2 linked regions of the Alloyangia pacifica genome follow. The protein of the gene in region 2 interacts with the protein of the main gene of each other region in a pairwise test. Links are inferred from orthologs where the notes say so. Each region holds a gene or a part of one and is shown on either strand. Other genes may lie near its edges. The genes, in order: lepA and CEW88_RS12375.

Evidence for each region.
Region 1: the proteins of CEW88_RS12375 (region 2) and lepA interact in binary tests that used the Escherichia coli proteins (3 or more experiments, as listed by UniProt). The link is inferred for Alloyangia pacifica from one-to-one orthologs.

Annotation. Positions count from the first base shown.
Region 1 is NZ_CP022189.1:906,030-921,401, forward strand. Bases 5,300-8,227 are described here. They hold lepA (translation elongation factor 4), read right to left. Parts: upstream 7,701-8,227; coding sequence 5,898-7,700; downstream 5,300-5,897. Other genes in these bases: CEW88_RS04355 (hypothetical protein), read right to left, coding at 5,300-5,772; CEW88_RS04365 (hypothetical protein), read left to right, coding at 8,096-8,227. Outside these bases: CEW88_RS04320 (MurR/RpiR family transcriptional regulator), read left to right, coding at 1-204; CEW88_RS04325 (3-keto-5-aminohexanoate cleavage protein), read right to left, coding at 464-1,393; CEW88_RS04330 (GntR family transcriptional regulator), read left to right, coding at 1,644-2,384; CEW88_RS04335 (SDR family oxidoreductase), read left to right, coding at 2,381-3,148; CEW88_RS04340 (class I SAM-dependent methyltransferase), read right to left, coding at 3,165-3,824; CEW88_RS24850 (hypothetical protein), read right to left, coding at 4,050-4,187; CEW88_RS04350 (DUF4168 domain-containing protein), read left to right, coding at 4,471-4,908; more of CEW88_RS04355, read right to left, coding at 4,984-5,299; more of CEW88_RS04365, read left to right, coding at 8,228-8,428; hisD (histidinol dehydrogenase), read right to left, coding at 8,451-9,737; CEW88_RS04375 (LysR family transcriptional regulator), read left to right, coding at 9,842-10,810; CEW88_RS04380 (alpha/beta fold hydrolase), read right to left, coding at 11,003-11,767; CEW88_RS04385 (hypothetical protein), read left to right, coding at 11,950-12,315; CEW88_RS04390 (NUDIX hydrolase), read right to left, coding at 12,294-13,028; CEW88_RS04395 (DUF983 domain-containing protein), read right to left, coding at 13,078-13,470; CEW88_RS04400 (EF-hand domain-containing protein), read left to right, coding at 13,741-14,418; and 2 more genes. UniProt on the Escherichia coli protein: Required for accurate and efficient protein synthesis under certain stress conditions. May act as a fidelity factor of the translation reaction, by catalyzing a one-codon backward translocation of tRNAs on improperly translocated ribosomes.
Region 2 is NZ_CP022189.1:2,550,678-2,566,041, forward strand. The notes cover bases 8,188-11,107. They hold CEW88_RS12375 (zinc transporter ZntB), read right to left. Parts: upstream 10,184-11,107; coding sequence 9,191-10,183; downstream 8,188-9,190. Other genes in these bases: CEW88_RS12365 (molybdopterin-dependent oxidoreductase), read right to left, coding at 8,188-8,387; CEW88_RS12370 (response regulator), read left to right, coding at 8,555-9,157; CEW88_RS12380 (hypothetical protein), read left to right, coding at 10,597-10,833; CEW88_RS12385 (hypothetical protein), read left to right, coding at 11,019-11,107. Also shown: CEW88_RS12335 (invasion associated locus B family protein), read left to right, coding at 1-457; 23S rRNA (adenine(2503)-C(2))-methyltransferase RlmN, read left to right, coding at 622-1,818; CEW88_RS12345 (hypothetical protein), read left to right, coding at 1,922-2,347; CEW88_RS12350 (heavy metal translocating P-type ATPase), read left to right, coding at 2,447-4,936; cueR (Cu(I)-responsive transcriptional regulator), read left to right, coding at 4,933-5,325; CEW88_RS12360 (hybrid sensor histidine kinase/response regulator), read right to left, coding at 5,329-7,887; more of CEW88_RS12365, read right to left, coding at 7,884-8,187; more of CEW88_RS12385, read left to right, coding at 11,108-11,270; tuf (elongation factor Tu), read right to left, coding at 11,483-12,658; CEW88_RS12395 (cob(I)yrinic acid a,c-diamide adenosyltransferase), read right to left, coding at 12,943-13,518; CEW88_RS12400 (twin transmembrane helix small protein), read right to left, coding at 13,521-13,721; CEW88_RS12405 (SDR family NAD(P)-dependent oxidoreductase), read right to left, coding at 13,826-14,701; CEW88_RS12410 (SH3 domain-containing protein), read right to left, coding at 14,803-15,364. UniProt on the Escherichia coli protein: Zinc transporter. Acts as a Zn(2+):proton symporter, which likely mediates zinc ion uptake. Purified ZntB reconstituted in liposomes also binds and transports Cd(2+), Ni(2+) and Co(2+).

The sequences.
Region 1 (15,372 bases), 1.6 Mb from region 2 along the record:
TCGAGCCCGATCGCCAGCGTCGCCGAACACGCGTTCAACTGCTGGGTTGAGATCCCCTCGGCCTGGGATTCCAACATCTCCACCCTGTCGCTGGTCGAGGCGCTGGTCGCCGCCGCGCAGGAGGAACGCTGGCCCGACGCGCGCGAGCGCTTCGAGCGGCTGGACGCGCTGTTCGAGCTGACGCGGTTGTTCCGCAAGCCTTGAGGGGCAGAGGCGCCCGGAATCAAGGCCGAAGGCCGCCGGGCGAGCGCCTGCCCGTCCCGGCGGGCTGGCGCTTTGTCATCGTTCCACGACGCTCGTATGTCGTCCGGACTTTGCTGGGATAAAGCGCTGACCTCGGCCGGAGCTGCGCCACCCCATGGGCAGGCTCTCGCCCGGCTCCTCGCCCCGATCAAAAAGAGCCCCCGGCGCCATGAGGGGGCGACGGGGGCAGTCTGGGAGCATTCCTTCGCGCAGGCCCGGCTCAGAAGCCGACGGCATCCGCGCCCTTGGTGTCGAGGATCTCGCGGGCCTCGTCCGGGGAGGCGATGTCCAGCCCCAGCCCCTCGATGATCTGCCGCGCCTTGCCAACCTGCTCGGCGTTGCTGCGCGCCAGCTGGCCGGGACCGGCCCAGAGCGAATCCTCAAGCCCGACGCGCACGTGCCCGCCCATCGCGGCGGCCATGGCGGCGATGGGCAACTGGTTCTTGCCTGCTCCGAGTACCGACCAGCGATACTGGTCGCCGAAGAGCCGGTCGGCGGTGCGTTTCATGTGCATGACGTCGTCGGGATGCGCGCCGATGCCGCCCATCAGGCCAAAGACCGTCTGGATGAACAGCGGCCCCTTCACCAGCCCCTGATCGAGGAAGTACTTCAGGTTGTAGAGATGCGCCGTGTCGTAGCATTCGAACTCGAAGCGGGTGCCGAGCGCGCCGAGCGTGGTGACGATGTGCTCGATCTGCCCGAAGCTGTTGTTGAAGATGATGTCCTTGTTGCCGACGTAGTCCCGTTCCCACTGGTGCGCGAGGTTCGGGAAGCGCTGCAGCATCGGGAAGAGCCCAAAGTTCATCGATCCCATGTTGAGCGAAGCGATCTCGGGGCGGTGGGTCTGCGCCGGGCGGATGCGCTCCTCGATGGTCATCGTCGGGGCGCCGCCTGTGGTGATGTTGACCACCACGTCCGAGGCCTGCTTGATCACCTGCAGGAAGGGGGCAAAGGCCTCGGGCGTCTGGTCCGGGCGGCCGTCGTCGGGGTTGCGGGCGTGCAGGTGCACCACCGCGGCCCCGGCCTCGGCGGCGCCGATGGCGGCCTCGGCGATCTCCGAGGCGGAGACGGGAAGATATTCGGACATCGAGGGCGTGTGGATCGCACCGGTCACGGCGCAGGTGATGATGACTTTGCGGGGCTTGGCCATGTCGATGTCTCGCCTCAGCCGCGCAGGGCGCAGGGCGCCGGCGGGCAGATCTCGTGTCGTGTCAGGCGCATTGCGGTCCTCCTCGGGGCGGGTGCCAAAGATCACACCAGATTCTGGTGACCCGAGTTCCCGTGGCAGTCAGTCCTCCCTTGCCGCGGGATCAACGGTTGCGGTCTTGCCCGTTCTGGTGTGATCTGAGATCACAGATGCAGAATGACTCGCAAAGAGTCAACGGGGAGAAACGGGAAATATGGGCGAACTTCAGGAGCGGCTGCCGGAAGAGCGGCCGCGCACGCTCTCGGAACAGGTGCATGAGACCCTGTGCGAAATGCTGCTGTCGGGGCAATTGAAACCACGCGACCGCATCTCGCTGCGCGATCTCGCCGAACGCTTGGGCGTGTCGATGATGCCGGTGCGCGAGGCGGTGAGCCGGCTCGCGGCGGGCGGGGCCTTGCTGGTCGAGCCGAAGCGCGCGGTGCAGGTGCCGCTGATGAGCGCCGAGGACTTCGCCGACCTCACTGAAATGCGGGTTCTCACAGAGGCGCAGGCCGCAAGGCTCGCCGCCGAGCGTGCCACACGCGAAGAGATCGACGACATCCTCGCGCTCGCCGACCGGTTCGAGGCGATCCTCGATACGGCCTATGGCAGCCCCGAGGCGGTGGCGGCCAACAAGGACCTGCATTTCGCGCTCTATCGAGCGGCGGGCTCGAAAGTTCTGATGGAGATGATCACCATGCTCTGGCTGAAGGTCGGGCCGATCATCAACTTCGACATCGGGGTGAAGGCGGAGGTGCCGCTGGAAGAGGAAATCGGCCGTTCGCGCACGCACCATTCGCGCACCCATCACCGTCAGCTCTGCGACGCGCTGCGTGCCCGTGACGGCGACGCGGCGGCACAGGCGGTGACCGAGGACATCCGCGTCGCGGCGGAGTTGATCCGCGCCTATGGCGCCGCGGAAATGGAAGACAGCCGTCGGAGGATCCTGCCATGAATCTGGAACTGGAGGGCGCTCGGGTCATCGTCACCGCCGGGGCGCAGGGCATCGGGCGGGCCATCGTCGAGGGCTTCGTTGCCGAGGGGGCTCGGGTGGCGACCTGCGACATCGACGCTTCGGCGCTGGCATCGCTTCCGGCCGAGGTCTGGCGGCAGCGCTGCGACGTTTCCGATGCGGGGCAAATCGAGAGCTTCATGCGAGGCGCCATTGGCGAGCTCGGCGGGCTCGACGTGCTGGTCAACAACGCCGGAATCGCCGGGCCGACGAGCCCGGTCGAGGAAATCGACCCCGAGGCCTGGGAGCAATGCCTCTCGGTCTGCCTCAGCTCGCAGTTTCACTGCGTGCGCCATGCGGTGCCGGCGCTGCGCCAGAGCGGCAATGCCTCGATCCTCAACCTCTCGTCGATGGCGGGACGGGTGGGTTTTGCCCTGCGCACGCCCTATGCCGCGGCAAAGTGGGGCGTGATCGGCTTCACCAAGTCGCTGTCGATCGAACTGGGCCGCGACGGTATCCGCGCCAATGCGATCCTGCCCGGCATCGTCGCCGGCGACCGCCAGCGCAGGGTGCTCGAGGCCAAGGCGCAGCGGCTCGGGAAGAGCTTCGAGGAGGTCGAGGCCGCAGCCTTTTCCTACACATCGCTCAAGGAATACGTGACGCCGCAGCAGATCGCCGACCAGATCCTCTTTCTCGCCAGCGCGCGGGGGCGGACGATCTCGGGGCAGGCGATCTCGGTCTGCGGCGACGGCCAGATGCTGGCTTGAGCCCGGACGCTCCGGCTCAGCTCTTCGGGCGGGCCGGGTCGTTCGCCGCGGAGGGCGCGTCGCAGCGCTCGAGCACGAGCAGGGTCATCATCCCCACCGGCGGCAGGGGGCGGCGTTCGAGCAGCTTCAGCCCCGGCGTGTCCAGCACCACCGAGATGTCGAAATCCGAATGCCAGCCGATGCGGTCGGCCAGTTTCGCGGTGTGCCGCGACAGATGCGCCATCGGGCCCTTCTTCTTGGCGAAGTGGTTGGACATGATCAGCTGCCCGCCCGGCTTCAGCACGCGCACGATTTCGCGCATGACCCGCTCGGGCTCGGGCACCACCGAGATCATGTGCATCGCCACCACCCGGTCGAAGCTGGCATCCTCGAAGCCGAGGTGTCGCGCGTCCATGCGCTGCAGCGACTCGATGTGCGGCAAGTCCATGCGCGCGACCCGGCGCTCGGCCTGGGCGAGCATCTCGGAACTGTAGTCGACCCCGGTGACCCTCATGTGTCGCGGCAGAAGCGGCAGCGACAGGCCGGTGCCGACGCCGACCTCGAGCACCCGCATGCCCTCCGCGCCGGTGACCTTACGCACCGCGGCGCGGCGGGCGGCCTGGGTGATCACTCCGAAGGTCTGGTCATAGATTGGCGCCCAGCGGGCGTAGACGGTGGTGGCGGCGCGTGGATCCAAGATGCCCTCCCTGCATCTGCGGCCCGAAGATGGGCCCTTGGGGGCGCACCATGGATCCGAAGCGGCTGAGAGGAAAGGGCTTCATCCCCCGGCACGGACCCGCATCGGCCAGGGTCGCAGCTATTTGATGCCGAGGATGCGCATGGCTTCGGACAACCTGGCGAAAGAGTGCTGATGCTCCCCCGCGGCGCGCAGCCGTTCGCCCTCGGCGCGCAGCTGCCGGACCTAGCCGAGATCCGCCTCGGACAGCTTGGGGCCCGTGTCGAGCGCAGCGCTGATCGTGGACATGTCGGCAGGACACTGGAAGGCGAAGGCGGGGGCCGCGGCCAGGGGGAGCGCCAGCACGAGGGCGGGGCGTATCATGGGGTCCTTCCTTGGTGGGCTCAGCCTCGCACGGGAAAAGGGCCGTTCACGCCGAGGTGAAAGGGCAGGCGCATGTTTGCTTTCCGGCGGCGAATGTCCGGCGGGGTTCCGCAGGGGGGATTTGACGCGCGGCTCGCCGCTGGCGGCCCGGGGCCCTCCCGGCAACTCCTTGCTCGGGCGGCCGGCTCCGCCATCGCTGCATTGCGGCGCAGCCACGGCGCCCCTAGCTCTCGAGGCAAGCCACGGGATGTTCCCGTGCAAGCACTCTGGGAAGGAGACTTCTATGACCCTCAAGAGCACCCTGCTTAAGTCGACCGTCATCGCTGCCCTGATCGCGGCCCCGCTGGCCCCGGTGATGGCGCAGACCGCAACCCCCGAGGCGCCCGCCGAAGCCCCGGCTGCCGAAGCCCCCGCCGCGCCCGCGCTGGAATTCAGCGAAGAGCAGCTGGCCGCCTTCGTCGACGCCGCCACCGAGGTCCAGGCCGTTCAGCAGGACTACATGGCACAGATCGAGCAGGTGGAAGAGCCCGAGGGCAAGCAGGCCCTGGTCGAGCAAGCGCAGGCCGAGATGGCCGATGCGGTGAACGAGACCGATGGAATGGACGTGAACACCTACAATGAGATTGGCCAGGCGGCGCAGGCCGACCCCGAGCTCAACCAGCGCATCCTCGCGATGCTGCAAGAGCGCGCGCCGGCCGGTCCCGAGACGATGACCGAGTGAACCCCCTCAACGACGGTCATCCTGGAGCCGCCCCCTCGGGGGCGGCTCTTCTTATGTGAGCTAGGTCGCCCGAGTTCATTCGGGAGCAGGCATGGGCTCCGCTGCGGGCATCGGGGGAACCTCGATCGCGCCCGCATCCGGGCTCACGAGCGCGGGCGCTGCGGGAGCGGAAAGGGCGGAGGCCGGGGCCTCCGGCGCAGGCATCTCGACCACCGAGCCCCCCGGCACCGCCTCGCTCGGCGCATCGTCGGGCACGAAGACCACGCGGCCGATCTTGCGGTTCGGGCCCCAGCTCCGGTGCTTGAGCATGCCGTCGACGATATAGAGATCCTCGATCCGGTAGGTGGCGCGGCTGCCCGCCTCGTCGTGGATCTCGATGAAGGGGTTCAGCGTGTTCTCCTCGAGCCGGAAATAGCTCGGATCGGAATGCGCTTCGAAGTCCCGCATGATCATCAGCACCTGTGAGTAATCGGTGATCCGCTCGTCGACGAAATAGGCGCAGGTGGCCTCGTAGCCCGCGCCTCCGGCGCCGAGGATCAAGGCGGGCACCCAGACCATCGGGTTGGCCATGGCCGCGGCGGCGGCCGCGCTGCCCCCCTCCAGCAGCCCCGCCGCGCCGCCCGAGGCAGCGAGCTTGCCGCCGAGCAGCGTAAGCCCGCTGGTGGCGTTGACCAGCGTGTAGAACCCACCATCGCCGCGGCGCTGGCCTGCGACTTGCGCAACCGCGCCGGTGGCCGCAGCGGCCGCGCCGGTCACCGTGTCGCCGACCAGCCGGCTTGGCCGGTAGTCGCAGATCGCGGCGGAGAGGGAGGTCGAGGAAAGCAGCAGCGCCAGCGCTGCGAGGGACGTCTTCGGTGCGGGCATCGGAAAGCTCCCATGCGGATATGCGGTGAAGAGGTGAAGGGCGAGGCGGGGCGCACGCCCCTACGTGAAAGGCCGGGGCGCATCTGCCCCGGCCTGCCATCTGCTGCGGACCCGGAAGACCCGGATCAGCTGTCCATCTTGAGTGCGGAGATGAAGGCCTCCTGCGGGATTTCGACCTTGCCGAACTGCCGCATCTTCTTTTTGCCGGCCTTCTGCTTCTCGAGCAGCTTCTTCTTCCGGGTGGCGTCGCCGCCGTAGCACTTGGCGGTCACGTCCTTGCGCATCGCCGACAGGGTCTCGCGGGCGATCACCTTGCCGCCGATCGCCGCCTGGATCGGGATCTTGAACATGTGGCGCGGGATCAGCTCTTTCAGCTTCTCGCACATCGCCCGGCCACGCATCTCGGCGCGGTCGCGGTGCACCATCATCGCCAGAGCGTCGACCGGCTCGTCGTTCACCAGGATCGACATCTTCACGAGGTTGTCCTCGCGGTAGCCGATCATCTCGTAGTCGAAAGACGCATAGCCCTTGGTCACCGATTTCAGGCGGTCGTAGAAGTCGAAGACCACCTCGTTGAGCGGCAGGTCGTAGACCGTCATCGCGCGGCCGCCGACGTAGGTCAGGTCCATCTGGATGCCGCGGCGTTCCTGGCAGAGCTTGAGCACGTCGCCGAGGTATTCGTCGGGCACCATGATGGTGGCCTTGATACGCGGCTCCTGGATATGGTCCACGGTCGACATGTCGGGCATGTCGGCAGGGTTGTGCAGGTCGCGGCGCTCGCCGTCCTTTGTGTAGAGATGGTAGATCACCGAAGGCGCGGTGGTGATCAGGTCGATGCCGTACTCCCGCTCGAGACGGTCGCGGATCACCTCGAGGTGCAGCAGGCCGAGGAAGCCGCAGCGGAAGCCGAAGCCGAGCGCCGCCGAGGTCTCCATCTCATAGGTGAAGGAGGCATCGTTCAGCGCCAGCTTTTCGATGGCGTCGCGCATGTCCTCGAAATCGTTGGCATCCACCGGGAAGAGCCCGCAGAACACCACCGGCACCGAGGGTTTGAAGCCGGGCAGGGCGGTCTCACAGGGCTTGCGCTCATGGGTGATCGTGTCGCCGACGCGGGTGTCGCGGACCTGCTTGATCGAGGCGTTGAGATAGCCGATCTCGCCCGGTCCGAGTTCCTTCACGTTGGTCATCTTGGGGCGGTAGACGCCGACGTCATCGACGTCGTAGGTGCCGCCGGTCTTCATCATGCGGATGCGGTCGCCCTTCTTCAGCACGCCGTCGATGATGCGAACGATACAGATCACGCCAAGGTACTGGTCGTACTTGGAATCCACCAGCATCGCCTTCAGCGGCTTGTTGCGGTCGCCCTCGGGCGGCGCCGGCAGGCGCTTGACGATGGCTTCCAGCACATCCGGGATGCCGACGCCGGTCTTGGCCGAGATCAGGCAGGCCTCGGAGGCGTCGATGCCGATCACGTCCTCGATCTGTTCCTTGACCCGGTCGGGCTCGGCGGCGGGCAGGTCGACCTTGTTGAGCACCGGCACGATGTCGTGGTCGGCGTCGATCGCCGTGTAGACGTTCGCCAGTGTCTGCGCCTCGACCCCCTGGGTCGCATCGACCACCAGCAGAGATCCCTCGACCGCGTGCATCGAGCGCGCGACCTCATAGGCGAAGTCGACGTGCCCGGGCGTGTCGATGAGGTTCAGCACGTAGGTCTCGCCGTCCTGCGCCGGGTATTCGATGCGGACGGTGTTGGCCTTGATGGTGATGCCCCGCTCGCGCTCGATATCCATCGAGTCGAGCATTTGCTCCTGCATGTCGCGTTCGGCGACGGTGCCGGTGAGCTGGATCAGCCGGTCGGCCAGGGTGGATTTCCCGTGGTCGATGTGGGCAACGATGGAGAAGTTACGGATATGCGCGAGATCGGTCATGATTGGCCCGATATGTAAGGCTTTTGGCGTCCGGTCAAGCCGGATCGAAGGGCAGGCGGCGCCGCCGCGCCCATCCGCGCGTGCCTCCCGCGATCCCGACCGGCGCCGCATCAGAGCAAAGCCGGTCACGTCGTTGGTCCCGGAAGGGTTCCCGGCGCCGTCCGTTGCCTTCTTCTAGCGGTAATCATCCCGCAGTGTGAACTGGCCGTCAGGCCAAGCTGGGCCGCGCCCTTCGCTGCTGCGGGCGGTCCGTCGCGCCGCTTAGCGTTGCGGAAGCGCCTGTCCAGCAACGAATCGGTGAATTGAATCCGCCGCAGGCTTCGGGCATCCTTTGGCAAATCGAGAAAGCGCGGGCGCAAGATCCGCAACGTGAAGGGCAGTAAGAGAGCAGGCGGATGAAACCGATATACTTGGTGACGATTCTGGCGCTGGTGGCGGGCTGCGGTGGCGGCTCGGGCTCGGGCCACAGATATTACGCGACGGGGCCCGTGAGCAAAGCCTGCATGAGCTCGGACCGCAAGGCGCGCAACGATGCGCTCTGCGGCTGCGTTCAGGCGGCGGCGAACGACGAGTTGCGCGGCGGCGACCAGCGCCGGGCTGTGAAATTCTACCGCGACCCGCATCAGGCGCAGGAGGTCCGCCAGTCGGACCGTCGCTCCGACAAGGACTTCTGGACCCGCTACTCGGCCTTCGTGAAGCGTGCCGAGCGGATGTGCACCGGGCTCTGAGCCCGGCGCGGTCCCTTTTGCCTCACCCGGTTGCCCGGAAGGGCCGGGGCGCCAGCCGTGCCTCGGCGCTGCGGGCGTGGCCTTCCATGCCCTCGGCGCGGCTGATCCCGGCGCTGGCACGGGCGAGCTCCGGCAGCGCCCGGGGCGACGCCTCCTGCCAGGTCACGCACTTGAGGAACTTGTGCACCGAAAGCCCGCCGGTGTGCCGCGCGGCGCGGCCTGTGGGCAGCACGTGGTTCGGCCCGGCGGCCTTGTCGCCAAAGGCCACGGTGGTACCGGCGCCGAGGAAGAGCGATCCGTAGCACCGCAGCCGCGCGCGCCACCACGGCAGATCGCGCGCCATCACGTGCAGGTGCTCGGGGGCGTAGTGGTCGGCGATCGCAGCCATGTCTTCGCGACTTTCGCAAAGCAACACCTCGCCGAGCTGCGCCCAGGCCTCGCGCGCCGCCGAGCGGTTGGGCTCGGGAAGGGTCTCGGCCAGCTGCGGCAGGCGGGCGATCACGGCTTCGGCCAGCGGGCGATGGTCGGTGGCCAGCCAGACCGGCGAGGTGCCGCCGTGCTCGGCCTGTCCCAGCAGGTCGAGCGCGACGATCTCGGGATCGGCGCTGGGATCGGCGAGGATCATCACGTCGGTCGGCCCTGCAACCATGTCGATTCCCACCGGGCCGAACAGCTGCCGCTTGGCCTCGGCGACGAACTGGTTGCCGGGCCCGGCAAGAATGTCCGCGGGCGGCAGGCCGAACAGGCCGAAGGCCATGGCGGCGATGCCCTGCACCCCGCCAAGCGCCAGCACCTCGTCCGCGCCTGCGACGTGCAGCGCGTGCAGAATCGCCGGCGGCAGCCCTTCCTTGCCCGGCGGCGAGCAGGCGATCACCCGGTCCACCCCGGCGGCGCGCGCCGTGGTGACGGTCATCAGCGCCGAGGCGATATGGGCGTAGCGCCCGCCCGGCACGTAGCAGCCGGCGCAGCCGACGGGAATCAGCCGCTGCCCGGCGCGCAGCCCGGGGCGCAATTCGATCTCAAACTCCTGCACCGAGGCCCGCTGCGCCTCGGCGAAGGCGCGGATATTGGCATGGGCATAGGCGATATCCTCGACCAGCGTCACCGGCAGGGCGCGCTGCGCCTCGGCGAGCCGCGCGGCGGGCACCCCGATCTCGCCGTCCCAACGGTCGAGCCGGGTGGCATAGTCGAGGGCCGCCGCTTCGCCCTCGGTGCGCAGCCGGGCGAGCATGATCTGCACGATGTCGGCGGTGTCGGCGGCGGCCTGCGGCGGCAGGCCCGGGGCGGGCTTGAGATGGGTCACTGTCATGGGGTGGGGGGTTTGCCTGATCTGGGGGAGTTTCGGAAAAAGTTAATCTGTGGCATGGTCGCGCCGGGCCGCGACGGGCCGCGGAATGGGTGGGGGATGGCTTTATGCTGATGAAGGGAATCAGCCTGCGCGGGCTCGAGGTTTTCGAGGCGCTTTCGGCGACCGGCTCGGTGGCGCAGGCCGCCGAGCGCACGGGGCTCAGCCAGCCGGCGGTGAGCCAGCAGTTGCGCAACCTCGAGACCGCGCTCGGGGTCGCCCTGGTGGATCACGGCAGGCGGCCGATGCAACTGACCCCGGCGGGACGCTCGTTCCTGATGCGCACGCAGGCGGTGCTCGGCCAGCTTCGGCTGGCACAGAACGAGTTGACGGTGATGGATCTGACGCATCTGTCGCAGCTCAACCTCGGGGTGATCGACGATTTCGACAACGACCTGACGCCGCAGTTGGTGACCATCCTGGCCGAGAACATGTCCCGCTGCCGTTTCAAGCTGGTCACTGCGCCGAGCCACGAGATCATGCAGTCTATGGTCGACCGCCACCTGCATATTGCCATCGCCGCGAGCCCCGGTACCGCGGTGCCGGGGGTGTTCGAATACCCGTTGGTGCACGATCCCTTCGTGCTGGTGGCGCCGCGTGGCAAGGCGCGCGAGGCGGGCAGCACCGAAGCACTGATGTCGGCCCTGCCGATGCTGCGCTACGACCGCGACCAGATGATCGGCCGGCAGATCGAGGCACACCTCTCGCGGCTCAAGCTGGACTTCGCCGAACGGTTCGAGATCGGCGCGCATCTATCGTTGATGACGTTGGTGGCGCGCGGCGTCGGCTGGAGCATCACCACGCCGCTTGGCTACATGCGCGCGGCGCGCGTGCACGACCGGATCGAGGCGCACCCGCTGCCGATCAAGCCCTTTTCCCGCACGATTTCGCTTTTTGCCGCCGCCGACTGGGCCGACCGGGTGCCGCGCGACGTGGCGCGTACCATGCGCCAACTGGTCAGCGACCTGGTGATCACCCCGGCGCAGCGCCAACTGCCCTGGCTCGAGGGCAAGCTGCACCTGCTCGATGGAGACTGACCCGGGGCGGGGCTGGGCGGGAGCGGCCATGTGGAGATTTCCGGAACATAAGCGTTTCGGAAACTAGAAGGGGCGGGCGTGCCCATGGCGCAAGTGCCTCGACGGGCGATTTGAAAAGAGGAATGCGCGGATTCGGAAAAGGAAAATCCGCGCGCGCGTCAGCCCGTCAAATGGGCAGGGGGTGCTGCACCCTCAGGCTGTGAGATCGAGGAAGGCCCGCACCGCCGCCTCGAACTCGCGCGGCTTTTCGGCGTGCAGCCAGTGGCCGCAGCCCGGCAGTTTGGCGAATTTCGCCGCCGGGAAGAGCGCGCGGATGCGGTCGCGGTGCTCGGGAAGCACGTAGGTCGACTCCGCCCCTGAAAGGAACAGCACGGGGCGCTCGAAGCGGGCGTCGATCTCGGGGAAGCCGAGAATTTTCGCCATTTCGGCCTCGAGCACGTCGAGGTTCAGCTTCCAGCGTTTCTCCTTCAGGTCGAGCGACTGGGTGAAGAAGCTGCAGAGCGTCGGATCGTCTAGCACCTTTGCCAGCTGGTCATTGGCGTCCGAGCGCTTCTCGACCCGCGCGAGGTCCACCGAGCGCATCGCGGCGATGTTCTGATTCTGGTCGTGCGTATAGGTCACCGGCGCGATGTCGGCGAAGATGGCCCGGTTCACCAGCTCGGGCCGGGTGAGCGCGAGCGCCATTGCCGCCTTGCCGCCCATGGAATGTCCCAGCACGTCGGCGCGGCCCCCGAGGCTCTCGATCACCTCGGCGATGTCCGCGGCCATGCCCTCGTAGTCGTGGCTATCCTGCCAGGGGCTGTCGCCATGGTTGCGCTGGTCCACAGCGATCACCTCTCGCTGGTCCGACAGGCGCTTCGAGATCACGCCCCAGTTGCGGGCGGAGCCAAAGAGCCCGTGAACGATGACGAGCGGTGGTTGGTCGGTGGCGGAGCCGTGGCGGATCATGTTCAGCATGCGCCCTGTCTAGGCTGCGGGCGGGGCACGGAAAAGGCCAAAACGCATGGGGCGGCGGGGGGGCGGCGGGCGAGCCCCCTTCAAAGGTGGTCGGCCAGCCCTGCCGGCGGAAATCGGGCGTCTCCGCTCCCGCGACGCGGCGGCCGCTTGCGCGCGGGCACCAAATGCCCGAGATTTGCGCCATGGATCAGACCCCCAAATTCGGCGCACGGCTCATGCCGCTTTTCGAGAGCCGCCTCGGCCTCGGCAAGGGCAGCTTCGACAAGCGCGCCCGGCGCGCGGCGCACCGGCTGCCGCGATGGGCCCGACGCGACCTTGCCGCACTGCGCGCGGCGCAGGGGATGACCGAGCATCCCAAGCTCGCCATGCGGCTCGACACGCCGGCGCTGGACCGGGCCGAGGCGCGCATTGCGCGCCATCTCGAGACGATCGACGTCCAGGCCGAACGCAGCCATTGGCGGCTCGGCGTGCTCGCGGGGCTGATGTTCAACCTCGCGCTCTTCGCGGCGCTGCTGGCGGCGGTCTACTACCTTCTGATCCGCAACTGACGCTTTGGACGGCTTTCCTCGGGCGATCCCGGGGCCCGGCCGTTGAGCCGCAGGAAGAGGCTTTCCTCGTCGTCGTTGCGGAAGAAGGGCACCGAACTTGGCGCGCGCCGGTCGGTGACCCGGGCGGCGACCTCGGCCAGCACCACCTCGGTGATGAAGGGCAGGTCGAAGCCGCGCACTTCGTCGAGCGGCACCCATTGCAGGTGCGACAGCTCGTCCGATGCGGCGGAGAAATCATCGGGATCGGATTTCAACGCCTCGGCATCCACCAGAAAGAAGCGCGCGTCGAAGCGGCGCGGGCGGCCCGGCGGGGTAATGGCGCGGAAAACGAACTGCAGCGCCGAGGCCGAGGGGCGGTGGCCGGTCTCGGCAAACCCCTCCCAGCCGTCGGGCGGGGTCGGCCATTTGCCGGGCCAGCCCAGCACCTGCCCGGTCTCTTCCCAGAGCTCGCGGATGGCGGCGGCGGCCAGCGCCGGACCCCGGCCCGCGGGCGCGTCCTCGTCCAACCGTGCGGCGCAGGCGGCGGGCAGGGGGGCGGCGAGCTTCACTTCGGCGTCGGCGGCATCCACCGCGCCGCCGGGAAAGACGAACTTGTTGGGCATGAAGGCGGCCGCCGCGCCGCGCTGCCCCATCAGCACGCTCGGTCGGCTGTCGCGGTCGCGCAGCACGATCACCGTGGCTGCGTCGCGGATGGCTGTCTTGTCGCTGCTCATGCGCATTCCCCTGCGTCTTTTCTATGCCCTGCGGGGGAGGCGCCCGGTTTCAGTGGGCGCGCGCGAAGCCGTGCATCTCGCGCGCCCACTGGAAGCCGACGATCGCCCCCTTCAGTCTGGGCAGAAGGTAGAGGGAAAGCCCGATGCAGCCAATAAGGAAGATGGTGATCAGGATCAGCGGCTCGGGCCGCCATGTGGTGAAAACCCAGAGCAGCGAGGGCGCCATGATGTGGCCGACGATGAGGATGGTCAGATAAGCTGGGCCGTCGTCGGCGCGGTGGTGGTAGAGCTCTTCGCGGCAGACCGGGCAATGGTCGCGCACCTTGAGATAGGAGCGCAGGATCGGGCCGTTGCCGCAATTGGGGCAGCGGCAGCGGAAGCCGCGCCAGACGGCGGGCCAGGTCTCGCGCTCGGTCTCGCGCTCCGGAGACATGTCGGTCATGGGATGCACCTTGGAAGTCATTCCCCAAAGGTGGCGCAAGCCCGGCCTCATTTAAAGAGGACAGGAGCGCGCAGCGGCGGGATGTCGCAAAGGGGTCTGGCGGATACAGGTTTTGCCGCCGCCGCGCCGCGACAGGTCTCCTGGAAATCAGGCCGCCGAAAAAATCTTTCAGAGGTGCGACGGAAGCGTCCGGCTGCCGCGTGAAAGATTGTGATCGGACGGCAGACACGCCGCCGGCAAGAGACGCGATGCAATGAGGAGATCGCAGCGATGACCCGCATGACCAAACTGATGACCGGTGCCGCCCTCGTGGTTCTGGGCTCGGCGAGCCTTGCCCTTGCTGCAAGCGACGCCAAGCCGATGGGCCCGCGGGGTGACCGCCCGGCGCCGATGACGCGGATGTTCGAAACCTTCGACACCGACGGAGATGGCTCGATCAGCCGCGAGGAATTCGCGGCGCATGGCCCCGCCGCGGGCTTTGCCGAGGCCTATGCCGGGGCCGATGCGGATGGCAACGGGACGCTCGAGGGTGACGAACTGATCGCCTTTGCCGACCTTCGCAAGGCCGCCCGCGAGGCGCAGCGGCTGGAGATGCGCAAGGCGCGCATGCAAGAGCGCATGCTCGAGCGCTTCGACGCCGACAAGGACGGCAAGCTGACCCTCGACGAGATGCAGGCGCAGGGCCCGATGGGCTTCTTCGACCGCTTTGACGCCGATGAGGACGGCCAGGTGAGCCAGGACGAGCTGGCCGCTGCCGCTCCGATGCGCCACGCGCAGCGCGGCATGGGCGAAGGCCAAGAGGGTGACCGGAGAATGCGCCACGAGGATGACCACCGGCAATGGCATGGGGAGCGGGGCGGGGTTCACGGCGGCCCGGGCATGAAGCGCGGACCGCGGGACGGGCATGGCCCGCGCGGCGACATCATGCGGGACTTCTGGCAGTACTGATGGGCCGAGGGCAGGGCCGTCGCTTCGGCCCTGTCCTTGCGCGGTCCGGCACTTCGGGCTAGCGCAAGAGGATGGACCGGATGCCCTATGACGCGATGAACGGCGAAAGCGACGAGGCCTTGCTCGCGGCCTACGCCGCGGGCGAGCAGGCCGCGGCGGGCACGCTGGTGCAGCGTCTGGGTCCGCGCGCCTTCGGCCATGCGCATCGCATGCTTGGCGACAGGGCCGAGGCCGAGGACGTGGCGCAGGAGGCATTGCTGCGGCTCTGGCGGGCGGCACCGGGATGGCGCGAGGGCGAGGCAAAGGTCTCGACCTGGCTCTACCGGGTGGTGTCGAACCTCTGCATCGACCGCCTGCGCAAGCGCCGCGGCGGCGCGGTGGACATCGATGACATTGCCGAGCCCGCCGATCCCGCGCCGGGTGCCGAGGCGACCTTGCAGGGGCGTGCCCGGGTGGGCGCCCTGCAGGAGGCGCTGAACGCGTTGCCCGCGCGGCAAAGGCAGGCCGTTGTACTGCGGCACCTCGAGGGACTTTCGAACCCGGAGATCGCCGGGATCATGGACTTGGGCGTGCGCGCGGTGGAAAGTCTCACGGCGCGGGGACGCAAGGCGCTGGAGGGCCTGCTGGCCGGGCGGCGCGCAGAGCTGGGGTATGACGATGACTGATCAGCGCAGGAAGGAAGAGGGCACACTGGCGTCCTTGTTCGAGGCAGAGCGGCAGAACGCCCCGGTGCCGTCCGGCGACTGGATGGCCCGAATGGAGGCGCTAGCGCGCGCCGAGCAGCCCGCAGCGCGTCCGGCCGGGACCGCCGCACCGGCCCCCCGTCGCCGCGCCGGCTGGCGCGAGGCGCTGCGCGCCTTCGGCGGCTGGCCGGCGGTGGTCGGGCTCGTCGCGGCCTGCGCAACGGGGGTCTGGATCGGCATCGCCTCGCCGGAGACGATGACCGCGCTGATC
Region 2 (15,364 bases):
GGAAAGCACCAACCGGGTGAACGCGATCACCGACTGGTCGGTCTTCGAGGGGCAGAGCCCCCGCGAATGCTGGGCGGTGACCACCTACAAGGAAAGCGTCAACACCAAGGACGGCCGCGTCGTATCGGTGAAGCGCGGCGACATCCTGCTTATGGTCTTCTACCGTCCCGAGGCCAATGTGATGGGTCAGGTGGCGTTCACCGGCGGTTATCCCTTTGCGGGCGGCTCGACCGTGGCCGTGGACATCTCGGGCGAGAAGTTCGACCTCTACACCGAGGGGGAATGGGCCTGGCCGGCGACCCCGCAGGACGATGCCAAGATCATCGCGGCGATGAAGCGCGGCTCCGACGCGGTGCTCAGCGCCGGTTCGAGCCGCGGCACCAAGACCAAGGACACCTTCTCGCTGCTCGGCTTCACGGCCGCGGTGGAAGACGCCCAGAAGCGCTGCAGCGGCTGAGCCGCAGGCACGTCGCCCTCGGGGCCGAAAGGCCGCAGGTCTGTTGAATTTTTCCGGGGCCATCCGCAGATGAGCTTCTTCAAGGGAACGCGCCTGCGCGTTCCCTTTGACTTATTGCAGCCGAATCCTGTATGGAGAGGCCTTCTTTTTCCGAGGATGACGTGATGACTGCCAGCGCGCCGATCACCCAGGACGTGGTGACGATCCCCCGCAAGCTGCCGGAAGACGGCAAGCTGAACCTCGTCGGGCTGACCCGCGACGCCCTGCGCGCCGCGTTGATCGAGGCCGGAACGCCAGAGAAGCAGGCGAAGATGCGTGTGGGTCAGATCTGGCAGTGGGTCTATCACTGGGGCGTGCGCGACTTCGCCGAGATGACCAACCTCGCCAAGGACTACCGGACGCTGCTCGATGACAAGTTCACCATCGACCTGCCCGAGATCGTCTCGAAACAGGTTTCGGAAGACGGCACCCGCAAGTATCTCGTGCGGATCGCCGGCGGACACGAGGTCGAGGTGGTCTACATCCCCGAGGAAGACCGTGGCACGCTCTGCATCTCGAGCCAGGTGGGCTGCACGTTGACCTGCTCGTTCTGCCACACCGGCACGCAGAAACTGGTACGCAACCTCACCGCGGGCGAGATCATCGGCCAGGTCATGCTAGCACGTGACGACCTCGGCGAGTGGCCCGAACCCGGTACAGGCACCGGCGAGAGCGGGCCGCGCCTCTTGTCGAACATCGTGCTCATGGGCATGGGCGAGCCGCTCTACAACTTCGACAACGTGCGCGACGCGATGAAGATCGCCATGGACGGCGAGGGGATCGCCCTGTCGCGCCGCCGCATCACCCTCTCGACCTCGGGCGTGGTGCCGGAGATCGCCAAATGCGCCGAAGAGATCGGCTGCCTGCTGGCCGTAAGCTTCCACGCCACCACCGACGAGGTGCGCAACAAGCTTGTGCCGATCAACAAGCGCTGGAACATCGAAGAGCTGCTGAACACCCTTCGCGAGTATCCGCGCTTGTCGAATTCCGAGCGCATCACTTTTGAGTATGTGATGCTCAAGGACGTGAACGACACCGATGCCGATGCGCGCCGCCTGGTGAAGCTGATCCAGGGCATTCCCGCCAAGATCAACCTCATCCCGTTCAACGAATGGCCCGGCGCCCCCTACCAGCGCTCGGATTGGCCGCGGATCAAGCAGTTCGCCGACATCATCTACAAGGCAGGTTACGCCTCGCCGATCCGTACCCCGCGCGGCGAGGACATCATGGCCGCCTGCGGCCAGCTGAAATCGGCCACCGAACGCGCCCGCAAATCGCGCAAGCAAATCGAGGCCGAGACTGGCCTCGGCGGCGCGGCTTGACTTACCTGATTTAAACAATCAGGATTACCTCACCCAGCCAGTCCCGTCTTCGGGACAGCCCGGATCGACGGCCCTTCAGGGGCGACTGGCTGGGAGAGGTTCCATGCGACATGAACGGTTCGACCGGGTGGCTCTGCGCCCCGCGGAAACGCGGGTGGTACAGCTGCTGCGGCTCTGGCGCGAGGCGGACGAGGCCACTGCGCAGCTCGAGCTGCGCGATGCGCTCGGGTTCAGCCGCGCGCGTTCCTGCCTGCGCGCCTTCGGGGACTTCGCCGAGATCCTGACCCGCCACGGCTGGCACGGGCCGCTGATTCTGCCCACCGACGCCTTGGGCGTCTCGGACGACGAGCGCGCGATCGCGCGTTTCGTCATGACCGCCACCGAGCAGGACCGCGACCTCGCGCTGGCCGAGGCCGCCATGCTGGTGCTGCCGGCGCATATCCTGCCGCTCGCCAATGCCGCCGAGCGGGTCGGCCTGCCGCTGCTCTGCGAGGAATGCCGCAGGCGGCTGGAGTGTTCGCTCAACTGACCGCTGCCTCCATCGCACAATGCGACACTGGGCCCCTTGACCTTCCAGTGACTGGAACCCCTATGTAGGGAGCCGACCAGTATTGGAAGGAGTCGCGCCATGGCCCAAGACAGCCTGCGCTTCGAAGTGACGAAGATGACCTGCGGCGGCTGCGCCGGACGCGCGCAAAGGGCGCTCGCGGGGGTCGAGGGGGTCACCGACGCCTCGGTGAACCTCGCGACGAAGATGGCGCATGTGGAGGGCAGCGCCGGCGTCCCTGCCCTGCGCGCCGCGCTCGACAAGGCGGGCTACCCGGCGCGCGAGGCTGCCCTGCGCCTCGGCATCGCGGGGATGAGCTGCGCCTCCTGTGCGGGGCGTGTGGAGCGGGCGCTGGCGGGTGTACCGGGTGTGCTCTCGGCCAATGTGAACCTCGCCAGCGAGACCGCCGAGGTGAAATTGCTCGCGGGCTCCGCCGAGGCTGCCGCGCTGATCCGCGCGGTCGAGGGGGCGGGTTACAAGGCCAGCCTCACCAGCGACGACAGCGCCGAACAGGCGGCGCGCAAGACCGCCGAGCAGGCGGCGCTGAAGCGTGACCTGATCATTGCCGCCGCGCTGACAGCGCCAGTCTTCCTGATGGAGATGGGCGGGCATTTCATCCCCGGCATGCATCATTTGATCGCCGCGACCATCGGCACCACCAGCGCCTGGTTCATCCAGTTCGTGCTGGTCACCGCCGTGCTCGTGTGGCCGGGCCGGCGCTTCTACCAGATCGGCCTGCCATTGCTGCTCAAGGGCGCTCCGGACATGAACTCGCTGGTCGCGCTCGGCACGCTGGCGGCCTGGCTCTATTCCACCGTCGCGCTCTTCCTGCCCGGGCTGCTGCCCGAGGGCACGCGGGCGGTCTATTTCGAGGCCGCGGCGGTCATTGTCACGCTGATCCTGCTCGGTCGATTCCTCGAGGCGCGGGCGAAGGGCCGCACCGGGGCGGCGATCAAGCGGCTGGTCGGGCTGAAACCCTCAACCGCGCGGGTCGAGCGCGGCGGCGAGATCACCGAGCTGCCGATTGCCGACGTAACGCTGGGCGATGTGCTGCATGTCCGCCCCGGCGAGCGCATCGCAGTCGATGGCGAGGTGCTCACCGGGCGCTCCTACGTCGATGAAAGCATGATCACCGGCGAACCCGTGCCCATCGAGAAATCCGAGGGCGCCACGGTCGTTGGCGGCACGGTCAACGGCGCGGGCGCACTCAGTTTCCGGGCGACGGCTGTCGGCGCAGACACCATGCTGGCGCGGATCATCGCCATGGTCGAAGAGGCGCAGGGGGCCAAGCTGCCGATCCAGGCGCTCGCCGACAAGGTGGTGATCTGGTTCGTGCCGGCGGTCATGGCCGTGGCTGCGCTGACCTTCCTGGCCTGGCTCATCTTCGGCCCCTCCCCCGCCCTCACCTACGCGCTGGTCGCCGGGGTCTCGGTGCTGATCGTCGCCTGCCCCTGCGCCATGGGGCTCGCCACGCCGACCTCGATCATGGTGGGCACCGGGCGGGCGGCCGAACTGGGTGTGCTCTTCCGCAAGGGGGACGCGCTGCAGCGGCTTGAAAGCGTCGGCATCGTCGCCTTCGACAAGACCGGCACGCTAACAGAGGGCCGCCCCGAGCTCGTGCGCAAAACCGCCGCGCCGGGCTTCGCCGAGGCCGAGGTGCTGCGCCTTGCCGCCAGCGCCGAGCAAAGCTCGGAGCATCCCATCGCGCGGGCGCTGGAGCGCGCCGCCGAGGGCCCCCTTCCAAAGGCCGAGGACGTCGAGGCGATCGCGGGGCATGGTCTCAGCGCCACCGTGGACGGCCGCCGCATCCTGGTTGGCGCCGCCCGACTGATGGCGCGCGAGGGCATAGATCTCGGCCCGCTCAGCGCCGCGCATGACGAGATCGCCGGTGCCGGGCAGACGCCCGTGCTGGTTGCGGTCGATGGGCAGATCGCCGGGGCGTTGGCCGTCGCCGACAAGGTCAAGCCGGGGGCCAGGGCGGCGGTTGCGAAACTGCACGAGATGGGGCTCAAGACCGCGATGATCACCGGCGACACGCGCGCCACGGCGCGGTCCATCGCCGCCGAGCTCGGCATCGACCACGTCGAGGCCGAGGTGCTGCCCGAAGGCAAGCGCGACGCGGTGCGGGCGCTGCGCGATGAGCATGGCGCCGTGGCTTTCGTCGGGGACGGCATCAACGACGCCCCGGCGCTGGCCGAGGCCGAGGTGGGTCTCGCCATGGGCACCGGCACGGATGTCGCCATCGAAAGCGCCGACGTGGTTCTGGTCTCGGGTGACACGAAAGGCGTGGTCGAGGCGGTGCATCTCAGCCGCGCGGTGCTGCGCAATATCCGGCAGAACCTCTTCTGGGCCTTCGGGTACAACGTCGCGCTGATCCCGGTGGCGGCGGGTGTCTTCTACCCGGCGTTCGGCACGCTGCTCTCGCCGATGCTGGCGGCGGGGGCGATGGCGCTTTCGTCGGTCTTCGTACTGAGCAACGCGCTGCGGTTGCGACGGCTGGTCCCCGCCATGCCGCCAGAGACCCGCCCGCACCGGGCACAAGGCCACAGCCACGAGGAGGCGCACGTATGAACATCGGAGACGTCGCGATCCGCGCCGGGCTGCCGCCCAAGACCATCCGCTATTACGAGGACATCGGCCTCGTGACCCCACACCGCGGCAGCAACGGGTACCGCGCCTTCACCGAACGGGACGTGCACAAGCTGGCCTTCCTGGCACGGGCCCGCGCGCTCGGGTTCACCATCGAGGACTGCCGCGCTCTGCTCGCCCTCTACGAGGACGAAAGCCGCGCCAGCGCCGAGGTGAAGCACATCGCCGAGGAGCATCTGGCGCAGATCGACGAGAAGCTTTCCCAGCTTCAGCAGATGCGCGACACGCTTGCGCATCTGGTCCAGGCCTGCCACGGCGACGACCGCCCGGATTGCCCGATCCTCACGGACCTTGCCCGCAGCCAGGGCTGAACTTCAGTCCTGAAGCTCCAGCCCGAGCAGCGCCGTGCGCGTGGCGCGCCAGACCGGCAGGACCACGTCCAGGCTGTCCGGAGGCAGCGGCGCACCCGCGCGCGCCCTGTCCTCCTGAAGGCGCAGCACCCGGTGCAGCGCACTGGCGCCGAAGACCGCCGCGGAGCCGGCGATGCGGTGAACCTTTTCGGCGTAGCGCTCGGGCTCGATCCCCGCGCCCAGCTCCTCGGCCAGACCGGCGAGGCCGGTCTCGGTTTCCTGCAGGAAACGGTCGCGCAGGGTGGCGAAAAGCTCGGGCCCGAGCGACTCTGCCGCCGCGCCGAGCGCGACGTCGTCGAGCACATCCTCGGCCGTCCCTGGTGGGCCATCCGCGCCGGTGCCGGAGCGGTCGGTGCTGCTGTCCGCCCTCGGCGCGAGGCCGGAGATCACCTCGGCCAACGCGCGCCAGGTGATCGGCTTTGTCAGCGTGGCGCTCATGCCAGCATCGCGGAAGCGCGCCACGTCGGCCGGCAACGCGTGGGCCGTGAGTGCGACGATCGGTGTCTCGACGTTGGCGCCGCCGCCGACGCGGATGCGCCGCGTCGTCTCGACCCCGTCGAGACCAGGCATGGAAATGTCCATCAGCACGATGTCGAAGCGCTCTGTCGCGGCGATGCGCAGCCCCTCGGCGCCGTCATGCGCCTCGGACACCGAATGGCCCATCTTGCGCAGCATGGCCGTCGCGACGAGGCGGTTCACCGGGTTGTCCTCGACCACGAGGACCCGCGAAGGGGCCATCTCGGGGATGGACTCGACCGGCTGCGTCAACACCGTCTTCTTCGGCGCGCGCTCGGCGGGCAGAGAGACATGGAACCGCGTGCCCTCGCCCGGATCGCTCTCGACCGAAACCTCGCCCCCCATGGCCCGCACCAGCCTCCGTACGATGCCAAGGCCGAGCCCGGTGCCCTCGGCGGCCCGCATGTAGGAGGAGTCGAGCGTGACGAAATCCTCGAAGATGCGTTCGAGCTGGTCCTGCGGAATTCCGATGCCGTTATCGTCGACCTCGAAGGTCAACCTCCCGTCCTCCGACAGGGCGAAGAGCGAGAGCTGGATCTCGCCGTTCTCGGTGAACTTGATCGCATTGCCGACGAGGTTCACCAACACCTGCCGAAGCCGCGCCCGGTCACCCATCAGCAGCGGGACGGCCTCATCGGGCAGCCGGACCTGCAGCATGTTGCCCCGCGCAGCGGCGGTGGGGCGCAGCACGTCGACAACCTCGCGCGCCAGGTCCACCGGGCAATAGGGCGTGCGGGCGAAGCTGAACCGCCCGTTCTCGAGCCGCGAATGGTCGAGAACGTCGTTCACGTGCTGCAGCAGCACGTCGCCGGCGCGGCGCAGGATCTGCAGGTATTCGCGCTGATCGCGGCCCAGTTCGGTCTCGCTCAGCAACTCGAGCGCGCCGATCATCCCGTTCAGCGGGGTGCGCATCTCGTGGCTCATGATCGCGATGAAGCGGGCCTTGGCCTGCTCCCCCTCGACGGCGCGGTCCCGCGCCTCGACCAGCTCCTCCTCGGCGCTGATGTCGCGGGTGATATCGCGGAAGTAGATCGCCCGCAGCAGATCGCCCTCGTGCTCGGTCTCGGTCACCGAGAGTTCCATCGGGTAGCGGCTGCCATCGGCCCGCACGCCCTCGCACCGCACCCGCCCGCGCCCTGCGTGGCGTCCAAGGCCCTGACCTTTGGCCTCTTCGCTGTCTTTCGGAAACAGCAGCGTCGAGACGCGCTGGCCCAGCACCTGCCGACGGTCATGGCCCGAGATACAGCCCGCCGCACCGTTGAACTGCAGGATGACCCCGTCACGATCTGTGACCACGATCCCGTCGAGCGCGGTGGAGACCACCGCCTCGAGCCGGTGGTTTGCCTTCGCCCGCCGTTGCGCCTGGTCGCGCGCCACATGCATCAGCTGCCAGAGCGCCACGACGCCGAGCGCCAGCGCCAGCACGAGGATCAGCGCCATGCCCGAGAGGCGCACGAGCGAATTCATCACCTTGCGCCGCTGCATGTCCGAAGCCGCCGAGAAGGCCCGCACCCCCGAGAGCGAGACTTCCCGCACGGCGAGCCGCACCTGCTCGGCCTCGGTGCGCAGCTTCGGCAGCGCAGCCAGGAGCCCACTGTCGGGGCCATCGAGATATGGCACGGCCCGGTCGAGAAAGGATCTCACCGTCTCCATCGGCTGCTGCGCGCTCGGCGTATTCACGATGCCGGCGTAAAGCGCGCCCCGCGAAACGGTCTTGTATCGGCTGAAGAAAATATCAAAGGCCAACCGCAACTCTTCGATCCGCAGATATTCGACGGGCCGGTCCAGCTCGCTTTGCAGGCGGCTGAATTCCACCTCCATTTGCGCCAGCGACCATTGACCATTGTCCGAATTGGCGGTGGCGAGCCCCTGGATCTGCCGGGCGGCATCGACCGTCAGCAACACCAAGGCCGCGAGACACAAAACGATAAAGGGCGCGCTCAGCGCGGCCCAGCGTTTGCGGGTTGGAAGGCTACTGCCCTCGTCGGAGGAGGTTGCGGCGCTCACGGCTCGATAACGATCCGGCTGAGCTGCCAGATGCTGCGCGCAAAGATGATCTCGCTGCGGTACTCGGGATAGTCGTCAAAGGGGTAGACGATCCAGAGCGGCCCCTTGTCGCGCACGCTCATCAGCGAGCCGTTGCGGGCCCAGGCGATGATCGGCCCCTCCGGCACCGCGTCCTCGAGCGGAATTTCGGCGGAATACTCGTTGATCGCCACCGCCCGCAGCGACCCCTCGGTCACCTGCAGCGCCTGAACCAGATCGTGCAGGGACACGCCGGTGAAGCGCTGCGCTCCCTCGGTCCAGATGGTGGCAGTGGTGAAGGTCGTGGTCCCGATGGATTCCAGCATGTGCAAATCAAATTGGGCGCCCTCGGGAGCGTTTGTCACGGGCACCGCGCCGGTCACCGTCAGCAGCACCGGCCCCTGGGGCGCTTCGAGCGAAATGGCAAACGCCGGAACGGTCTTGAGAAGGAAAAACGCACAGCAAGCTACCCAACGGAACATGACGCTCAACCTCCTTGCGAACCTTATTGCCGCTCAATATCATACGAGCCAGTTACCCAAGCGCAAAGAGCTACCATATTGCGAGTGACCGAACCAGTTAGCGAAACCAACCGGTAATAATTTTGCGCCAGAAATCGCTTGTGGCATAGGCCGCACCCGGAGGACATATGCGTATTCTGGTCGCCGATGACCACGACCTCGTCCGAGAAACGATTGCCGCCTTCCTGCGCTCGGAGGGTATCGATGACGTGGACACTGCGGCAACGCTGGACGAGGCGATCGCGCTTGTCGACCGAGGCATTTCCTTCGACCTGATCCTGCTAGATTACAATATGCCCGGCATGTCCGGCCTCACGGGGCTCGACCGCATGCGCGAGGCCTGCGCGGGTGTGCCCGTGGCGCTGCTTTCGGGCACCGCGACGGCCGACATCGCCCAGGCGGCGATTCGCTCCGGCGCGGCGGGGTTCATTCCCAAGACCCTGCCCTCCAAGACGATTGTCAGCGCCGCGCAGGTGATGGCCGCGGGCGAGGTTTTTGCCCCCTATAGCTTCATGACCCAGGTTCCCGACGGCAAGGCCGCCGAGCTGACCCCGCGCGAGCGCGAGGTGCTCCGTGGCCTCTGCGCCGGCAAGTCCAACAAGGAGATCGCCCGCGATCTCGACCTGCAGGAAGTGACGATAAAGCTGCACGTGAAGACCCTCAGCCGCAAGCTCGAGGCGCGCAACCGCACCCACGCGGCCATGATCGCCAAGGAACTCAACCTGGCCTGACCACGCCCGAGATCGGCGCGGGCGTGGAGGACCTCAGATCCAGCGCAGCTTGCGCAGGATCAGCATTTGCAGCGCGACGACGATCAGCAGTCCGCCGCAGAACAACCAGAACGCCACCGGCTCGCTTGCGCCCGGCATCCCCGCGACGTTGATCCCGAAGAGCCCGGTCAGGAAGCCGAGCGGCAGGAAGAGCGCCGAGAGCACCGACAGCATGTACATGTTGCGGTTCAGCCGGTCCGAGAGCTGCCCTGCCAGCTCGTCGCGCACCAGCGCCATGCGCTCGCGCATCGCGTCGGCATCTTCCACCACCCGCTCCAGCGCATCCAGCTCCTCCTCGAGCTGACGCAGATCGTCGATCTCAAGCCAGTCCGGATGGCTGCCCTGCAAGGCCCGCAGGGCGTCGCGCTGCGGCAGCAGGTAGCGCCGAAGGATGATGGCGCGGCGGCGCAACTCGACCAGCTGCTGGCGCATCGCCTCGTGCCCCTCCTCGAGCACGTCCTCCTCGAGCTGGTCGGCCTCGTCCTCGATGCCGCTCCAGAAGGCCTCGATCCGGTAGGTCAGCCGCTCGACCAGCAGCGACAGGAACGCGGCGCAATCCTCGGGACCGCTGCCCAGTTCGAGCGCCTGCGCAATGTCCTCCACCGCCCGCACCTTTCGGCGCGACAGGCTGACGATGCGGTTCTCGTCGATCCACAGGCGGATCGAGACCATGTCCTCGGGGTCTTCCCCCTCGATCGTGTTGATGCCGCGCAGGATGACGATGAGCCCGTCGCCGATGCGGGTGATGCGCGGCCGGGTTTCCTCGGCCACCAGCGCGTCGATGATCGTCGGGTCGAGGTACGAGAGGTTATCCACAATCCACCCCGGCGCATCGGGATGCGCGGCGCGCAGGTGCACCCAGCCCAGCGTGTCGCTGCGCAACACCTCCGGGGCCTCTGGGGGTAGCAGGCGCCGCCCACGGTCCGGCCCCGAGAGCACGAATCCGGTTTCGATCAGGTTTTCGGGGTGTGGGACAAGCTCTTGCATGGGCCAGAAAGTACACCGGATCAGGCAAAGGACAAGCGCCCCCGGTTGCGCGGAAATTCGACGCCATTTCAAGGACTCCACCGGGTGGGCCCGGGCGTCGATCCAGGCTGTTCAAAAACGCACAGGGCCTGGTGATTTTTTGGAAACCCAAGGGTTTTTTAAGTTTAGTTCACAAAAAATCTGCGCCTGAAACTAAACCCCTCAGTTCATTTCCTCAGAAAATTTGCAGGTTCCCTCCCTGTGGGAAGCCGGTCGCTCACTTTCAAGCCCACGATTTCGCGATCAGCCGTGAGCAATCCGGTGATTTGATAAATGTCCTCAGAACAACGATTTACTCCTCATCCCCGACGCAAGAAGGGATGCGGCGACGCCTGACGCCACCGCAATCAACCGCAAGAAATAGGAATGTCGTCATGAAAACTCTCATCGCATCCGCACTGATCGCCACCGCTGCCTTGACAGGCGCTGCCTCCGCAGCAACCTCGACCTCCGCTGCCGCACAGAGGGAAATCCTGTCCCTGATCCCGCAGGCAGAACTGTCGGGTCTGACCGCCGCCGAGATCGTCTCGGTTGCCCAGGCGATGGACCGCGTCGACGGCGCCGCGCAGAAGATCGGCACCGGCGAGGCCCTGATCAAATCGCTGCAGTGAGCGGCGCGGCGCGTCCTCCCACGCGCCCTCGCTTCCCCCTTCACGCGACACCTCGCGTGACGGATACGGCGGGCCGTCCGATCTGAACGACCCGCTCCTCCCCGGGGCAACAGTCCCCAGCGCCTCGGCGCCTCCCCAAATGGCATCGAAGAATGCCGCTCAAAATGTTACGGAAGGATCCTCCCATGAAAACCCTCATCACCTCCGCCCTGATCGCCACCGCAGCCCTGACCGGTGCAGCATCTGCGGCCTCCACCGCTGCGAACGCGACCAACATCATCGAAAGCGCGCTGCCCGGCACCGATCTTTCGGCGCTGAGCACCGAGCAGCTGGTGGCCGTCGCGGGCACCCTGCAGAACACCGACGGCGGCGCCGCCAAGAAAGCCGGCGTGACCCGCGCGCTGATCAAGTCGCTGCAGTTCAAGGCAGAGCAATAAGCCACTCCGGGCTGCGGCCTCCGCAGCCCCAGATGCGCCGATCGCGGCGCGAGGGCCGGTCCGTTCGCGGGTCGGCCTTTTCATGTGCCGGTTCATGATCCGGGCGCCGCAGGGGCGGCCACGGCGTGCAACAACTGGCCAACGAAAAGGGGCCGCCCGATGGGCGGCCCCTTCGCAATGCCCGCCCGGTCCGGGGACCGGGCCGAAGCGCATCACTCGATGATTTTCGACACGACGCCGGAGCCGACGGTGCGGCCGCCTTCGCGGATTGCGAAGCGCAGACCATCTTCCATGGCGATCGGGGCGATCAGTTCCACGGCGAACTTCAGGTTGTCGCCGGGCATGACCATCTCGGTGCCCTCGGGGAGGGTCACGGTGCCGGTCACGTCCGTGGTGCGGAAGTAGAACTGCGGACGGTAGTTCGCGAAGAACGGCGTGTGACGGCCGCCTTCTTCCTTGGTCAGGATGTAGACCTCGGCTTCGAACTTGGTGTGCGGCTTGACCGAACCAGGCTTGCAGAGAACCTGGCCACGCTCAACGCCTTCGCGGTCGATGCCGCGCAGCAGGGCGCCGATGTTGTCGCCGGCTTCACCGCGGTCGAGCAGCTTGCGGAACATTTCCACACCGGTGCAGGTGGTCTTCTTGGTGTCGCGGATGCCGACGATTTCCAGTTCGTCGCCGACGTTCACAACGCCACGCTCCACGCGGCCGGTGACCACGGTGCCGCGGCCCGAGATCGAGAACACGTCTTCGATCGGCATCAGGAACGGCTGGTCCACGGCGCGTGCCGGCTGCGGGATGTACTCATCCACGGCCGCCATCAGTTCGCGGATCTTGTTCTCGCCGATTTCCGGGTCACGGCCTTCCATCGCGGCCAGAGCCGAGCCGGCGATGACGGGGATGTCGTCGCCCGGGAAGTCGTAAGCCGACAGCAGTTCGCGGATTTCCATCTCGACGAGCTCGAGCAGCTCTTCGTCGTCGACCTGGTCAACCTTGTTCATGAACACGACCATGGCGGGGATGCCCACCTGGCGGCCCAGAAGGATGTGCTCGCGGGTCTGCGGCATGGGGCCGTCAGCTGCGTTCACAACCAGGATCGCGCCGTCCATCTGCGCCGCGCCGGTGATCATGTTCTTCACGTAGTCGGCGTGGCCGGGGCAGTCCACGTGCGCGTAGTGACGCGCGTCGGTCTCGTATTCCACGTGCGCGGTCGAGATCGTGATGCCGCGTGCCTTTTCTTCCGGCGCGCCGTCGATCTGGTCGTACGCGCGGAAGTCACCGAAGTACTTTGTGATCGCTGCGGTCAGCGTGGTCTTGCCGTGGTCAACGTGACCGATCGTGCCGATGTTGCAGTGCGGTTTGCCGCGCTCAAACTTTTCCTTTGCCATCTTTCCAGACGTCTCACCTCTAGGGGGTCGACTGCGACCCGGTTTCGCATCGCGGGCCGTTTATTGGGTCGGGAGCGGAAAATCAAGCGTCTGTTGATATCTGCAGCCTCAAAGCCGCGCTAATTCGGTCACGCTTTCGCGCGCCCGGCCCTCAACCGGCATGTCGCCAGGGCAGAGTCCGCGCCCGAAAAGCCAAGTCCGAGCTCGCCGGAGCCTTCGCCCGGGGCCGAATATCCCGGGGATGACCTGGGCGCAGGCCTAAGGAGGGGCAGAGCCCCCGTCCGCTACTCCCTGTGCGCGCCCGGCACCCAGAGCACATCCGCGGTGCCGCCCTCATTGGCCATGCGCGCGGCGCAGAAGAACCAGTCGCTAAGCCGGTTGAGGTATTTCACCGCATGTGTGTTCACCTCCTCCGAAGCCGCCAGCTCAACCGCGCGGCGCTCGGCGCGGCGGGCGACGGTGCGACACTGGTGCAGGAAAGCCGAGGCCGGCGAGCCCCCGGGCAGCACGAAGCTGCGCAACGGTTCGAGCTGGGCGGTCATCGCGTCCATCTCCGCCTCGAGCCGTTCGACCTGCGCCTGCGTCACGCGCAGCACCGGGTAGCCGGCCTCGGCGTCGCGCGCCATGTCGGGGCGGCCGAGATCAGAGCCGAGGTCGAAAAGGTCGTTCTGGATCCGCGCCAGCGCAGCGTCGAGCTCCCCCTCCGCATGCAGCCGCGCGAGACCAACCACCGAGTTCAGTTCGTCCACCGTGCCATAGGATTCGACCCGCGCGCAGTATTTCGGCACCCGGGTGCCATCGACCAGCGCGGTGTCGCCCTTGTCGCCGGTGCGGGTGTAGATCTTGTTGAGCACGATCATCGTCAGCTTCTCCGGATAAACACGAAAAGCAGGATCAGAAGCACCGCGACGAATTGCGCGATGATGCGCCAGCGCATCGCCTTGTTGGCGTATTTCTTGTTGAAGGCCCCGCCCTTGGCAAAGGAACCGATGCCGAAGAGCAGGATGCCCACGACCGCCATCATCACGACGGCCACGACCAGAAACAGCGGATCCTTCTGCATTGCGCAGCCTCCCTATCCTCTTTGCCCCCACATAGCCGCTTCGGGCCCAAAAGCGAAGCCGGCGCGGCTGCGACCTTAGCGCGCCACCCGTCGCGGCGCCTTCGTCACCGGGCGCGGGCGATCAGCGCGTCGAGCAGCCGGGTCGGCAACAGGCGGCGCAGGGTGCCCATGATGTGCGTCGCGGTGGTCACGTAGTAGCGCGGCGCCGGGTGGTCGCTCTCGAGCGCGAGGATGAGCTTCTCGGTGACCGCCGAGCCCGGCAGCTCGAAGGTATCCGGCTGGCCGCCCGATGGTGCGTAGAGCCGCTTCAGCAGAGAGCGCTCGTATTGCGTGCGGCGCGGGCTGGCCTGCCAGTCCACCCAGCGTTCGAAATGCGGAACAGAATTGGCGCGGATGCGTGAGGTGATCGGGCCGGGCTCAAGCAGGATCACCTTGATCGGCGTGTCCGACATCTCGAGGCGCAGCACATCCGTCAGCCCCTCCAGCGCGTGCTTGGTCGAGACATAGGCGCCGCGCCAGGGCATCGGCACGAGTCCCAGCACCGAGGAGCAGTTGATGATGCGACCGTGGCCCTGCGCCCGCATCACCGGGATCACCATGCGGGTGAGAGTGTGCCAGCCAAAAAGGTTGACCTCGAAGATCTCGCGCAGGGCGCCGGTGGGCAGGTCTTCCAGCGCCCCGGGTGCGGCATGGGCGCCGTTGTTGTAGAGCACGTCGAGCGTGCCGCCTGTCGCCGCCAGCACCTCGGCCAGCGCCTGCGCCATCGAAGCCTCGTCGGTGTAGTCGAGCCGCGGGCTCTCGAAGCCCATGAGCCGCATGCGGGCGCAATCCTCCTCGCGCCGACAGCTGGCGAAGACCCGCCAGCCCCGCGCGCGAAGACCTCGGGCGGCAGCTTCGCCGATGCCCGAGGAACAGCCGGTGATGAGAATGGTTTTCCGCGGGGTCCCTGCCCCACCCTGCGCCTCTGTCTGCGCCATCATGCCTGCCCCGCCGTGCTGCCTTGCCTATTTGTTGCAGGGATAGGCGAGCCAGCGGCGGGCTGCAATCGGCCGCCGGGTTCTGCGGCCGGGCCTGGCGCCGCTCAGTTGGCGGCGCTCAGATAGGCGTCATACATCCAGCCGGCGGTGCCGCCTTGGGCCTGGAGCTTCACCCAGCCGTCTCCGGGGTCCGAGAGCACCTCGACCTTGGCACCTTCGGCGAGCTGCCCGACGACAGAGTAACCGGTGCCGGGTCCGTGGCGCAGGTTGACCCGCGTGCCGGTGACGCGGCGCAGGTCCGCGGAGATCGCATTAGTCGCAGCGGCGGAGGCGACCGCAGGCGTGGCAACCGCGGTTTCCGGCTCGAAGCTGGCCGAGATCGGCTGCGCAGGGACCGCGGCGAGCGACACGTCGATCGCCTCCGCCGACACCTTGGTCACCGCGGGCTGCGGCGAATCGGGGGCGGAAATATCGGCCAGCGAGGCGGTGCTGGCGCGGGTGACCTCCGGGGCGGTCTGCGCGCTGGCGATCGAAGCCGAGGCCGCACGCGGCGCCGCCGGGCTGGTGAAGCCCCAGGCAAGCAGGTTGGGAAGTTCGACGGAGTGCGCCCCGGGCTCGAAATTCGCGCCGCCGGACAATGCGTACCAGGCCCAGCCGAGCGCGGCA